2 regions of the Streptomyces sp. NPDC007189 genome follow, and region 2 is predicted to be linked to the other one. Evidence: riboswitches for the same ligand, from Rfam matches in the RefSeq annotation. Region 2 holds a riboswitch; the other holds the start of a gene.
The links. A riboswitch is a leader RNA that binds a small molecule or an ion and turns the genes downstream of it on or off. The one in region 2 is predicted to bind cyclic di-AMP.
Positions count from the first base shown of each region.

Region 1: it holds a riboswitch for cyclic di-AMP, as region 2 does, so the genes downstream of both, AB0950_RS34000 (transglycosylase SLT domain-containing protein) here and AB0950_RS30600 (transglycosylase family protein) in region 2, are expected to answer to the same signal.

Region 1 is NZ_JBEYEY010000021.1:144,939-151,944, forward strand. It holds gene AB0950_RS33990 (FAD-dependent oxidoreductase) at 1-580, shown strand, start outside; gene AB0950_RS33995 (HAD family hydrolase) at 749-1,561, shown strand; gene AB0950_RS34000 (transglycosylase SLT domain-containing protein) at 1,989-2,477, opposite strand; cyclic di-AMP (ydaO/yuaA leader) riboswitch at 2,481-2,692, opposite strand; gene AB0950_RS34005 (polyprenyl synthetase family protein) at 3,273-4,283, shown strand; gene AB0950_RS34010 (sigma-E factor regulatory protein RseB domain-containing protein) at 4,642-5,856, shown strand; gene AB0950_RS34015 (ABC transporter ATP-binding protein) at 5,927-6,949, shown strand; gene AB0950_RS34020 (ABC transporter permease) at 6,936-7,006, shown strand, end outside.
Region 2 is NZ_JBEYEY010000017.1:102,522-109,527, reverse strand. It holds gene AB0950_RS30620 (SurA N-terminal domain-containing protein) at 1-388, shown strand, start outside; gene AB0950_RS30615 (nucleoside triphosphate pyrophosphohydrolase) at 474-1,535, shown strand; gene AB0950_RS30610 (cytochrome P450) at 1,532-2,824, shown strand; gene AB0950_RS30605 (transglycosylase family protein) at 2,992-4,044, shown strand; cyclic di-AMP (ydaO/yuaA leader) riboswitch at 4,243-4,415, shown strand; gene AB0950_RS30600 (transglycosylase family protein) at 4,420-5,106, shown strand; gene eno (phosphopyruvate hydratase) at 5,462-6,742, shown strand; gene AB0950_RS30590 (septum formation initiator family protein) at 6,861-7,006, shown strand, end outside.

The DNA.
Region 1 (7,006 bases), on a different contig from region 2:
CGTCGCGCGCGGCCGTGGCCGGGTCGCCTTCGGCGCCCCGCCCTGGGAGCAGCCGAAGCTGCGACCCGAGTCCCCGTTCGGCCGCGCCTGGTCGCTGTGGGCGCTCAGCTACTACCCGCACCCCTACCGCTATCTGCCCGAGGCCACCCGGCACTTCCTGGTCCGCCGGGTCCTCGGCCCGCTCGGAGCCTGGTGGCTGCGCGAGCGCTTCGAGAGCGCCGTACAGGTGCAGGACGTGCAGCGGGTCGTGGCCGCGGAGGCGCCGGACGGCAGCCCCGACCTCACCGTCCGCACCCACGGCGGGCGCACCGAGCGGCTCACCGCCGACCACGTCATCGCCGCCACCGGCTACCGCGTCGACATCGCGGCGATGGACTTCCTCGGCCACGGACTGCGCACCCGGCTCGCGGTGAGTCGCGGCGCCCCGAAGCTCGGCGCCGGCTTCGTGTCGTCCGTCCCCGGCCTGTACTTCACCGGCCTGCCTGCGGCGTCGTCGTACGGCCCGGTGATGCGTTTCGTCTGCGGCACGGAGTTCGCCTCCCCGCGCCTGGCGAAACACCTGGCGTCGGCCCACGGCTGACTTGGGCGCGCAAAACCCGGTCCGGATGTGTCACGTAACCGGCCCACGTCCGGTCACCTCCAAGTCGGCCAGCAGGGAGCCGGCGGGCGCCACTTGGGGCCGGTCAGCACGCAAGTGCGCAGCACGGCACGGTGAGTCGAGGAGGCGCGGTATCCGTATTCTCTGATCATGGCAGCCTCCCCCGCATATGCACTGATCGCCACCGACCTGGACGGAACGCTGCTGCGCGGCGACGACACCGTCTCCGACCGGTCGTTCGCCGCGCTCGCGCGGGTGGCGCGGGCCGGCGCCCGGCACCTGGTGGTGACGGGCCGCCCGGCCCCGCGGGCACGGCCCCTGCTCGCGCGCCTCGGCTGCACGGGGCTCGCGGTGTGCGGACAGGGCGCACAGGTCTACGACGCCGGGACCGGCCGGCTGCTGTGGTCGGTCCGGCTGGACCGGGAGCTGGCCGAGACGGCGCTCGGCAAGATCGAGGCCGAGGTGGGGCAGGTCTACGCCGCCGTCGACCAGGACGGCGTGGAGGGTCTCACGCTCATCGAGCCCGGGTACCGGATGCCGCACCCGACCCTGCCGGCGGTGCGGGTCGGCCGGCGCGACGACCTGTGGTGCGCGCCGATCAGCAAGGTACTGCTGCGCCACGCCGCCCTGTCGGACGACGAGTTGGCGGCCGTGGCGCGCGCGGTGGTGGGCTCGCTGGCCACGGTCACCATGTCCGGGCCGGGGACCGTGGAACTGCAGCCGTCCGGGGTGACCAAGGCGACCGGTCTCGCGCTGGCCGCCGAGCGGCTCGGGATCGCGGCGCGGGAGGCGCTGGCGTTCGGCGACATGCCCAACGACATCCCGATGTTCGACTGGGCGGGGCGCGGGATCGCCATGGCCAACGCGCATCCCGAACTCAGGGCGGTGGCCGACGAGATCACCCTGTCGAACGAGGACGACGGCGTCGCCGTCGCCCTCGAACGACTGTTTCCGGTCCACTGACCCTCGCGCACCGGACCGACTGACCGGCACATCGGTGCGCGGCCGCCTGGAGGAGGCCGGCACCGGCCGGGTGCGGCACGCGCGCGTGTGCGCCGGATGCCGACCGGCCGCCCGGTACGCCCCCGCTCGTCAGGTGCGGGGAACGTGCCGGGCGGCCGGGGTCGGGGCGGCCCGCGGCGTCGGCAGCGGCCGGGTCGCGGGACCGTTCAGGGGGCGTCCCGTGGGGGCGCGGCGGCCCTCAGGGAGCGGTTTTATGCGCCGCAGGGGTCCTTCAGGAGCGGTCCGTGGATCGCAGGGGGTCCTAAGGGAGTGGTCCGTGGCCGCAGGGGGCTCTCACGGAGTGGGCTGTGGCCACAGGGGGCCCTCAGGGAGCGGTCTGTGGCCACAGGGAGCCTCAGGGAGTGGGCTGTGGACTGTCTGGGGGGCGTCAGTAGGCGCTGTGGACGTTGTCGATCGACCCGTAGCGCGCGGCGGCGTAGTTGCAGGCCGCGGTGATGTTGGCGACCGGGTCGTACGGGCTGAAGGAGGTGCCGGCCACGTGGTACGCGTTGAACGTGGGGTCGATCACCTGGAGCAGTCCCTTGGACGGGATGCCGGCGGCGGCGTTGGAGTCCCACAGGTTGACGGCGTTCGGGTTGCCGGAGGACTCCCGCATGATGTTGCGGTAAATGCCGTTGTAGGTGCCGGGGATGCCCTTCTGGGACATGATCGCGAGCGACTGGCGGATCCAGCCGTCCACGTTGCCCGGGTGCCCCGCGGGGGTGGTGGGGGTCGTGGTGCTGCTCGTGGTGGCCGCGGAGGCGCTGGTGGCGCCGATGAGCGGCAGGGCGAGTACGGCGGCGCCGGCGCAGGTGGCGGCGAGGACGCGGGCGAGGCGGCTGTTGCGGGGTCGGCGGTGCCGAGCGGCTGCAGGCATGGGGACGTTCCTCTCCTACGCCTGCGAGGTGAGCTGTCGGGTTCGGGCGGGGAGGTGCCCGGCCGTGCCCGGAAGAGACACGGCTTCACCCCTAGCCGTACCGGTGCGGTGCGGTGCCGACCGGTCCGGCGACTTACCTGGGTCCCCCGCTCCTGCCGTACGAATGGTCCGTGGATGGGTGAGCGGGCGGCGGCAGGATTCGGCGTCCGCCCGACGGCCGGGAAGGTATGCGAGAGCACACGCCGGGAACAAGTGTCTGCGTCACACAACGCCCCATTTGACCTTGGCCGATGCCATATGTGGTACTTGATCCTTTGCGGTTGCCAAGCCTCAACTCGCCGGTCGGGCAAGGAGGGAGAGAGGCGTGGCGGGTTCCCGCGTGCGAGACCGCGCGTGACCCAACTCACGAAATAACAAAGTATGCCAAATCCGATATGGGGTATTTGCGCGGATCGGCTGAGTGGTGGAACCCGTGGCATGGTGCCCGTCGTTGTCGTGCTGATCGCGGTGTCTGTCGGTGTCGTAGGTGATCGCGGTGGCGCGGGGAGGGTGTGCGGGGTTACTCCGCCCGCCTGTCGTTCGCGACAAAGCGGGTGGGTTCCTGTTAAGTCGATGAATGTCCGTTTTTACCACTTGATCGAAAACATACCGGTCATGATCTGATAGCACCCGGGCTGGACCGGTGGGCGCTATCGGTGATCGAACAGGGACCGGATACGCTGACTTGAGTGATGGCAGCGACCTATCGACAAACCGTGTAATCGCCAGCAGACACCAGCAGACAGGAGACCCCTCGTGACCGTCGTCGGGCCGTTCGGGCTGAGCGTGCGGGACCAGGCTCTGGAAGCCGATGTCCAGGCCGGATTGACGGCTGTCGAGGAAGGCTTGCTCGAGGCCACCAAGAGCGAGGTCCCGTTCATCACGGAGGCAGCGCAGCATCTCGTACGGGCCGGCGGGAAGCGGTTCCGGCCGCTGCTCGTGATGCTCGCGGCCCAGTTCGGCGACCCCTACGCGCCGGGCGTCGTGCCGTCGGCCGTGGTCGTGGAGCTGACCCACCTGGCCACGCTGTACCACGACGACGTCATGGACGAGGCGGCCGTGCGGCGCGGTGTGGACAGCGCCAACACCCGCTGGGGCAACTCCGTCGCGGTCCTCACCGGTGACTTCCTCTTCGCCCGCGCCTCCCAGATCCTCGCCGACCTCGGCCCCGAGGCGGTCCGGGTGCAGGCCCTCGCGTTCGAACGGCTGGTCACCGGCCAGATCCTGGAGACCGCCGGCCCCTCGGACGGCCGCGACCCGGTCGAGCACTACCTGGACGTGCTCGCCGGCAAGACGGGCTCGCTGGTGGCCGTGTCCTGCCGGTTCGGGGCGATGATGTCGGGTGCCGACGAGACGGTCGTCGACGTGCTCACCCAGTACGGCGAGCGGCTCGGGGTCGCCTTCCAGCTCGCCGACGACGTCCTGGACATCGCCTCCGACTCCCACGAGTCCGGCAAGACCCCGGGCACCGACCTGCGCGAGGGCATCCCCACGCTGCCCGTGCTCCGGCTGCGCGAGCGCACCGCCCGCCTGCGGCTGCCCGAAGACGTCGCCCTGTGCGAGCTGCTGGACTCCGACCTCAGCGACGACGCCCGGCACGCCGAGGCGCTGGCCGCGCTGCGCGCCCACCCCGCGCTGGAGCAGGCCCGCCGGGACACCGTCCGGTACGCGGAGGAGGCCCGCGCCGCGCTCGCCCCGCTGCGGGAGTGCGACGCCAAGGCGGCGCTGCTGGAGCTGTGCGACGCGGTCGTCCACCGCGCCGGCTGACCCGGCCCTGCCCCACACGTCTCCGGCGGCCGCGCCACGGCGGCCTCCGACGGCCCACCACTCGTACGGCCACGCGCGCGTGCCCGTACGCCATCGCGCTCGTGCCCGCGCGACCCTCCCCGCCCCGTACGGCCCCCTCCGTTCTGATGAGACCCCTACGGGTCGGCGGAGCCGGGTGCCCTGCGCGTCATACCGCAGGAGTACGCGGAGTTGGCTCCGAGGTCTGACGCTTCCTCAAGGCCGATTTGGTGAGATGGAAACCACGGAAATCACCACTCCTCACCGATTCGGGTGAGAATGGCGGCTCGGGTGGACCAGCGTGAGAACAGCCGCCGCCGACGACGGAGGTAAGGCAGACATGGCACCGTACGAATCCGACGACGCAGTGGACGCCGCACGAGTGGACGCCACGCGGGACGAGGAAGCGCACGCCGGCCGCCGCAAGGCCGCCCGCTACGCGGTCCCGGTCGCGGTGGTGGGCGTGGCTGCGGCCACGATCGGTCTGGTCCCGGCGCTCGCCGCCTCCGGTGACCCCGACCTGCCCAAGATCACCGCACAGCAGCTCATCGAGAAGATCGCCAAATCGGACGTGCAGCAGATGTCCGGGACCGTGCGGATCGACACCGACCTCGGCCTGCCCGACCTCGGTGGCCTGGAGAACAGCCTGGCCTCCGGCGCCGCAAAGGGCTCCGGGGACGGCTCCTCCGCCGACCCGCAGTCCAAGCTCACCGAGCTGGTCTCCGGCACGCACACCCTGCGCGTCGCCGCCGACGGCCCGGAGAAGCAGAAGCTGTCGCTGCTGGAGAGCGGCTCGGAGTACAGCCTCATCCACAACGGCAGGAACGTGTGGGGCTACGACAGCAAGAGCAACGAGGTCTATCACGGCACCTCGGCCGACTCCGGCAAGGAGCACCGGGCCGAGCCCCCGGCCACGCCTAAGGACTTCGCCGACCAGGCGCTGAAGTCGGTGGACGACACCACGTCCGTCACCGTCGACGGCACCGAGCGGGTCGCCGGCCGTGACGCCTACAAGCTGCTGGTCAAGCCCCGCCAGTCCGGCACCACGGTCGGCGCGATCAGCATCGCCGTCGACGCGAAGACGGGCATGCCGCTGAAGTTCACGCTGACCCCGAAGAGCGGCGGCGCCGCCGTCCTCGACGTGGGCTTCGCCCAGGTCTCCTTCGCCAAGCCGGCCGCCTCCACCTTCGCCTTCACCCCGCCCAAGGGCGCGAAGGTGACGGAGCAGAAGCAGGACACGGCGCCCGGGAAGCACGAGCGGGCGGCCGGCGAGGGCTTCGGCAAGGGCATGAACGGCTCCGACGTCCTCGGCAAGGGCTGGACGTCCATCGCCACCTTCGACACCGGCGCCAAGGGCGGCCTGCCGACCGGGTCCAAGGCCGGTGACCTCGGCGGCTTCCTCGGCTCGCTGGGCGACAAGGTGTCGGGCGGGTTCGGCAAGGGCACGGTCTTCTCCACCCGTCTGGTCAACGCCCTGATCACCGACGACGGCAAGGTGTACGTCGGCGCGGTGACCAAGGACGCCCTGGTGAAGGCGGCCGACGCGGGAAAGTGATCCGCTTCGGGCACTACGGACCGTGACCGTGCGTTGACCCTTCAGAAGAGCACGCATCGAGGGGGAGCCGATGGACGGACCGTCCGCCACGCAGCGGGAGGCGGGGGACGCGGAGGAGCGTGCCCCGGGGCAGCCGGAGGAGCGTGTCCCGGGGGACGCGGAGGCGAGCGTCATCGCAACCCGTGGCCTGACCAAGCGCTACCGCGGCGGACAGCTCGCCGTCGACGGCCTCGACCTGACCGTCCCGGCGGGCAGCGTCTTCGGCTTCCTCGGTCCGAACGGCTCGGGCAAGACCACCACCATCCGCATGCTGATGGGCCTGATCGAGCCGACCGCGGGCACGGTCCGCGTGCTGGGCCGCCCGATGCCCCGGGCGGCCCGGTCCGTCCTCCCCCAGGTCGGCGCGCTCATCGAGGGCCCGGCCCTGTACGGCTTCCTCTCCGGCCGGGAGAACCTGCTGCGCTACGACGCCGCCGACCCGACCGCCGACCCCCGCACGCGGCGTGCCCGCGTCGCCTCCGCCCTGGACCGGGTGGGTCTCGCGGCGGCCGCCGGCAAGAAGGCGAAGGCGTACTCGCTCGGCATGAAACAGCGCCTGGGTCTCGCCGCCGCGCTGCTCCAGCCGCGCCGGCTGCTCGTGCTGGACGAGCCCACCAACGGCCTCGACCCGCAGGGCATGCGCGAGATCCGCGCCCTGATCCGTGAGCTGGCCGCCGACGGCACGACGGTCTTCCTCTCCTCCCATCTCCTCGACGAGATCGAGCAGGTCTGCAGCCATGCCGCGGTCATGGCACGCGGCAGGCTCATCACCCAGGGCGCGGTGGCCGACCTGGCCGCCGGGGCGCGCGGCCGGCTGGTGGTGACGACCCCGGATCCGGCAGAGGCGGCCAGAGTGCTGAAGGAACAGGGCGTCGCAGACGTCACCGCCGAGGGTGAGCGGGTCACGGGCGAACCGCCGGCGCGGGACCTGGCCGAGGTGAACGCGGCCCTGGTCGCGGCGGGGATACGGGTCCGGGGCTTCACGGTCGAACGGGCCTCGCTGGAGGACGCGTTCGTGGCACTGACGGGGGAGGGCTTCGATGTCGCGGGCTGAGACATTCCCGAGTGACGAGCCGGTCCCCGTGTCCGGGACAACTCCGGAGGCCGAGCC
Region 2 (7,006 bases):
CCGGGTGCTGCACCGCGCCGCGCAGGACGCGGGCATCACGGTCACCCGCGAGGAGATCCAGCAGATGCGCACGGGCCTGGAGCAGCAGGCCGGCGGCGCCAAGGGCCTGCAGACGGCCTGGCTGCAGAAGTACGGCATCGCGCCCGCCCGCCTCGACGACAACCTCCGGCTCCAGCTGGAGGCGCAGAAGCTGGCCCAGCAGCTCGGCACCGACACCACCCAGCCCGCCTTCTGGAAGGCCCTGTCCAAGGCGTCCCAGGAACTGCACATCGACCTCAACCCGCGCTACGGCACCTGGGACGTGCAGAAGAGCAGCCGCGTCGACGCCAAGACACCCTGGGTGCGGGAGGTCACGACGGCGTCCGGCGGGCAGCCGCTGACCGCCTAGCACGGCCGGTCGTACGATCACACGATCGTCCCCACCCTGTGGATAACCGGATCCGCTCCTGGTCGGCGTGGGTTACGTTCGGATCGTGAACGCATCCAGCTCCGACCTCGCCCCCACCGCCGGCCCCGGCCGCGTCGTCCTGCTCACCACCAGCCACCGCGTCGCCCCCGGCCTGCTGTCCTGGCCGGCCTGGCAGGCCCTGCGCGCCGCTGACGCCGTGCTGTGCGCGGACGGCGCGCATCCGCAGCTGCCGTATCTGCGCGAGGCCGGGATAGCGGTCCGGGAGGCGTCCCCCACGGCGCAGGAGCTGGTCGACGCCTGCGCCGGCGGGCGCACGGTCGTGGTCGTGGCCACCGGCGAGGGGGAGCCCGCGCTCACCGACGGCCTGGCCCGGCTGGCCGGCTCCGGCCGGGTCGCCATGCCGGAGCTGGAGCTGCTGCCCGCCTCCTACGACCTGCCCGGCGCCCGCCTGCTGGACCTCGTGCAGGTCATGGACCGCATCCGGGCCGAGTGCCCCTGGTCCTCCCGGCAGACCCACGAGGGCCTCGCCAAGTACGGCATCGAGGAGGCGTACGAGCTGGTCGAGGCGATCGAGGCCGGCGACCGCGAGGAGTTGCGCGAGGAGCTGGGCGACGTGCTCCTCCAGGTCGTCTTCCACTCCCGGATCGCCGAGGAGCACCCGGACGCGCCGTTCTCGATCGACGACGTGGCCGGCGGCATCGTCGCCAAGCTCGTCCACCGGCACCCGCACGTCTTCGGGGACGAGAAGGCCGAGACGCCGGAGGACGTCAAGGAGCACTGGCTGCGCACCAAGGCCGAGGAGAAGCGGCGCGCCTCGGTGACCGAGGGCGTCCCGCTCGGCCAGCCCGGCCTGGCCCTCGCCGCCAAGCTCGTCTCCCGCGCGCGGACGGCGGGCCTGGACGTGCCGCTGCCGCAGGGCGAGGGCATCGGCTACCAGTTGCTGGCCCTGGCGGCCCGCGCCGAGGCGGAGGGTGTGGACCCGGAGGCGGCCCTGCGCGCGGCGGCACGCGCGTACCGGGACGCGATCCGGGAGGCGGAGGGAGTCGCCCCCGAGGCGATACGCCCGGCCACCGCCGGCCACCATGACGCGGAGACCCATGAAGCCCCGGATACGGTCGACCCGTGACCGACCAGCCCCACCCGACCCCCGCCCCCGGCGAGAGCTCAGGCCCCGTGCCCGCGCTTTTCAGCTGGGAGTTCGCCACCGACCCCTATCCCGCCTACGCCTGGCTGCGCGAGCACGCGCCGGTGCGGCGGACGCGGTTGCCCAGCGGGGTGGAGGCCTGGCTGGTCACGCGGTACGGCGATGCCAAGCAGGCCCTCGCCGACCAGCGGCTGAGCAAGAACCCGGCGCATCACGACGAGCCCGCGCACGCCAAGGGCAAGACCGGTATTCCGGGCGAGCGCAAGGCGGAGTTGATGACGCATCTGCTGAACATCGACCCGCCGGACCACACCCGGCTGCGCCGGCTGGTCAGCAAGGCGTTCACCCCGCGCCGGGTCGCCGAGTTCGCGCCGCGGGTGCAGGAGCTGACCGACCGTCTCATCGACCGGTTCGCCGGGAAGGGCTCCGCCGACCTCATCCACGAGTTCGCCTTCCCGCTGCCCATCTACGCCATCTGCGACCTGCTCGGCGTCCCGCGCGAGGACCAGGACGACTTCCGCGACTGGGCGGGCATGATGATCCGGCACGGCGGCGGGCCCCGGGGCGGGGTCGCGCGGTCCGTGAAGAAGATGCGCGGCTACCTCGCCGAGCTGATCCACAAGAAGCGCGAGGCGCTGCCCGCCGAGCCCGCGCCCGGCGAGGACCTCATCTCCGGCCTGATCCGCGCCTCCGACCACGGCGAGCACCTCACCGAGAACGAGGCCGCGGCGATGGCCTTCATCCTGCTGTTCGCCGGTTTCGAGACCACCGTGAACCTGATCGGCAACGGCACCTACGCCCTGCTCACCCACCCCGGGCAGCGCGAGCGGCTCCAGGCGTCCCTGGCCCGGGGGGAGAGGGACCTGCTGGAGACCGGCGTGGAGGAACTGCTGCGCTACGACGGGCCGGTGGAGCTGGCCACCTGGCGGTTCGCCACCGAGCCGCTCACCATCGGCGGACAGGACATCGCGCCGGGCGACCCGGTGCTCGTGGTGCTCGCGGCGGCGGACCGGGACCCCGAGCGGTTCGCCGATCCGGACGTGCTGGACCTCGCCCGCCGCGACAACCAGCACCTCGGCTACGGCCACGGCATCCACTACTGCCTCGGCGCGCCGCTCGCCCGGCTGGAGGGCCAGACCGCGCTCGCCACCCTGCTCACCCGGCTGCCCGACCTGCGGCTCGCCGCCGATCCCGCCGACCTGCGCTGGCGCGGCGGGCTCATCATGCGGGGCCTGCGCACGCTGCCCGTGGAGTTCACGCCCACCGCCTGACCGCACGCCGTACAGAGAAAAGTGACGCACGTTCAACTATGTGATCTTCACGTGATCTGCGCGGCATGAACTTGTGACAAGTGATCGTCGGACGATACGTTCACCCATCAGCGTGGCGAGGGCACCGTTCGCCGCGCCGGTTCCGCAGTCGCTCGAAAGGCTTCCGCATGCTCTCCGGGAACGGTCGTCACCGTCGCCCCCGTCAGGCTCCGGCCCTCCTCGTCGCGGCCGGAGTGACCGGCTCGGCCATCGCCATCCCGCTGCTCGGCGCCGCGAGCGCCAACGCCGCCGACGGCACCACCTGGGACAGGGTCGCCGAGTGCGAGAGCGGCGGATCCTGGAGCGCGGACACCGGGAACGGCTACTACGGCGGTCTGCAGATCTCGCAGGAGGACTGGGACGAGTACGGCGGCACGCAGTTCGCGGAGAGCGCCGACCAGGCCAGCCGCAACCAGCAGATCGCCGTCGCCGAGAAGATCCTCGCCGACCAGGGCACCACGCCGTGGGCCATGTGCGCGCTGACCGCCGGGCTGACCTCCCACTCCGGTTCGCTCGACGTCGACACCGGCGTCGGCGGCTCTGGTGACAGCAGCGGTTCGGGCAGTGCCTCCGGCTCGGCGGACGGCTCCGGATCGTCCGGTCTGCCGGATTCGTCCTCCAACGGCTCCGGTTCGGGCCAGGCGTCCGGCTCGGACTCCTCCGGCTCCGACACCTCCAGCCCCTCCTCGGACGCGAGCGGCACGCCCGCCCCGAGCGCCGGCGGCGACGCCACCGGAACGCCGGACACGTCCGGTTCCACCGGAACCAGCACCCCCAAGTCGGACAAATCTCATGAGTCCGGCGCGCAGGGCACCGGAAGTTCGCAGGGGAGCGCCGGTTCCTCGACGGAGGCGCCCGGTGCCGACAAGTCGGACAATTACCAGCAGAGTGCCGGTTCTTGGAGCCTGGTCGACACCGGAGCGCTCACCAGTGGCGGACGTCACCGTGGCGCAAGCGCGGACGAAACCGTGACAAACGGTCAGAACTCCACGTCGTCCGGCCGTCACGCCGACCGCGGACCGGACACCTACACCGTCCGCGAGGGCGACTCCCTCGCCTCCATCGCCGACTCGCTCGGCGTCGACGGCGGCTGGCGCGCGCTCTACGAGGGCAACAAGAAGGTCATCGGCGCCGACCCGGACCACATCGCCGCCGGTCAGACCCTGAAAATCGACGGCTAAAACAGCACGGGCCAGGGCCAGTTGACGCCCCACTTGATCACGCAATGTCCGGTTTGGCGAAAGTGTGGGATGAGTCTCAGAAGCCCTGATCGTCTTTGAAATTCGGCCGATGCCGTGTCTACGGTCGGGACCGCTCGTCACCACGAGCCCCGGCAGTCGCAACGCCGAATCCTGCCAGCGGTTGCCCGGGAACAGTCGTCGCGTCAAGCGCCGTAGGCAGGAGCGGGGGACCCAAGGTAGGTGCCGGACCCAGCAGTTGCTGCTGGACCGGCTAGGGGTGAAGCCGCACCTCGCGCAAGCGGGAGTGCGGCCGGGCAACTCAACCGGCCCGAACCCGACAGCTCACCTCGCAGGCGTCGGTGAGGGGATCGATCCATGCTGTTTTCCGCCAAGGGCAAGCACCGCCGCCCGTCCAAGGCCGTCCGTGCCGTCGCGCTCGCCGGTGTCACCGGCGCCGCCGTCGCCGCCCCGCTGATGGCCGCGGGCAACGCCTCCGCCGCCACCGCCTCCCAGTGGGACGCCGTCGCCCGCTGCGAGTCCGGCGGCAACTGGTCCATCAACACGGGCAACGGCTTCTACGGCGGCCTGCAGTTCACCAACTCCACCTGGGCCGCGTACGGCGGCACCGCCTACGCCTCGCGCGCCGACCTCGCCACCAAGGCGCAGCAGATAGCCGTCGCCGAGAAGGTCCTCGCGGGCCAGGGCAAGGGCGCCTGGCCGGTCTGCGGCACCGGCCTGACGAGCACGCCGTACAACGGCTCCGCTCCCGCCGCCTCCACGAAGTCGTCGGCGGCCAGCACCGCCGGCCGCTCCACCGGCCAGGCCGCGACCCGCTCCACCACGCGCACGGCCCCGTCGGCGAGCAAGACCGTCACCACCCCGACCGGCACGAAGGTCAAGAAGGGCGACGGCGAGTACAAGGTGGTCAAGGGCGACACCCTCAGCTCCATCGCCGAGAAGCACGGCGTGCAGGGCGGCTGGCACAAGCTGTTCCAGCTGAACAAGGACATCGTCAAGAACGCCGACCTCATCTACCCGGGCCAGCAGCTGCACCTGAAGTGACAGCCGGCGGGTGACACCCGGCTCCGAGCCGGCCCACAGCGCCCTCACAGCCGCCGCCCTGACACTGGAGGCCTCGTGAGGGCCACCCCCCGTCCCCACGGGCTCCCCGCCCCGGCGCGTGTTCCCCCGTACGCGCCGGGGCGGGGCTTTTCTTTGCCCGGCCGTCTCCTGCTGTTTTCCCGCACCCCCCTTTGTTCCGGCGGTGAACAATAGGTACCGTCTGCGTGTCCCTCCCGTCCACGGGACGGTCGGTCGGTGGCCGGCGCCCCGGGGACGGTTAGGCTCTAGTCGCACGGCGCGGCCGCAAGGCACACGCCCCGCACTTCCAGCGTCACATCCCAAGAAGGAGATGCTCGTGCCGTCCATCGACGTCGTCGTAGCCCGGGAAATCCTGGACTCCCGAGGCAACCCCACGGTCGAGGTCGAGGTCGGCCTCGACGACGGCAGCACGGGTCGTGCCGCCGTCCCGTCCGGCGCCTCGACGGGCGCCTTCGAGGCCATCGAGCTGCGCGACGGTGACCCCAACCGCTACCAGGGCAAGGGCGTCGAGAAGGCCGTCCTCGCCGTCATCGAGCAGATCGGCCCGGAGCTGGTCGGCTACGACGCCACCGAGCAGCGCCTGATCGACCAGGCCATGTTCGACCTGGACGCCACCGACAACAAGGGCTCCCTCGGCGCCAACGCCATCCTCGGCGTCTCCCTCGCCGTCGCCCACGCCGCCTCCGAGGCGTCCGACCTCCCCCTCTTCCGCTACCTGGGCGGCCCCAACGCGCACCTGCTGCCGGTGCCGATGATGAACATCCTCAACGGCGGCTCGCACGCGGACTCCAACGTGGACATCCAGGAGTTCATGATCGCCCCCATCGGCGCGGAGTCCTTCTCCGAGGCCCTGCGCTGGGGCGCCGAGGTCTACCACACGCTGAAGAAGGTCCTGAAGAACAAGGGCCTGGCCACCGGCCTCGGCGACGAGGGCGGCTTCGCCCCGAACCTCGGCTCCAACCGCGAGGCCCTCGACCTCATCCTCGAGGCGATCAAGGAGGCCGGCTACACCCCCGGCGAGCAGATCGCGCTCGCCCTGGACGTGGCCGCGTCCGAGTTCTACAAGGACGGCACCTACGTCTTCGAGGGCAAGAACCGCTCGGCCGCCGAGATGACCGAGTACTACGCCGAGCTGGTCGAGGCCTACCCGCTGGTCTCCATCGAGGACCCGCTGTTCGAGGACGACTGGGAGGGCTGGAAGACCATCACCGACAAGCTCGGCGACAAGGTCCAGCTCGTCGGCGACGACCTGTTCGTCACCAACCCCGAGCGCCTCGCCCGCGGCATCGAGGACGGCGCCGCCAACGCCCTGCTGGTCAAGGTGAACCAGATCGGCTCGCTGACCGAGACCCTGGACGCCGTCGAGCTGGCCCAGCGCAACGGCTACAAGTGCATGATGTCCCACCGCTCCGGCGAGACCGAGGACGTCACCATCGCCGACCTCGCCGTCGCCACCAACTGCGGCCAGATCAAGACCGGCGCCCCGGCCCGCTCCGAGCGCGTCGCCAAGTACAACCAGCTGCTGCGCATCGAGGAGATCCTCGACGACGCCGCGGTGTACGCCGGCCGCAGCGCCTTCCCGCGGTTCAAGGGCTGAGCCAACGCGGAGTAAGGCTTAGCCAGTCGTACGTACGTCCCCGCACTCGGTCCCGTACCGTGTCCGGGGACGTACGCACGTGTGCAGCCACACCGGCGAAGGGGAGCGGAGGAGCCAGATGGCCGTCAAGGACCGGGACCGTTTCTCCACCGCGACCAGGCTGCGGCTGCTCGGCGAGCAGACGGCGGCCCGGGTCTACCGCTCGCAGAGCAGACGGCAGGCCCGCCGCTCCCGGCTCACCGGCCGCGCGGCGCTGCTCGCGCT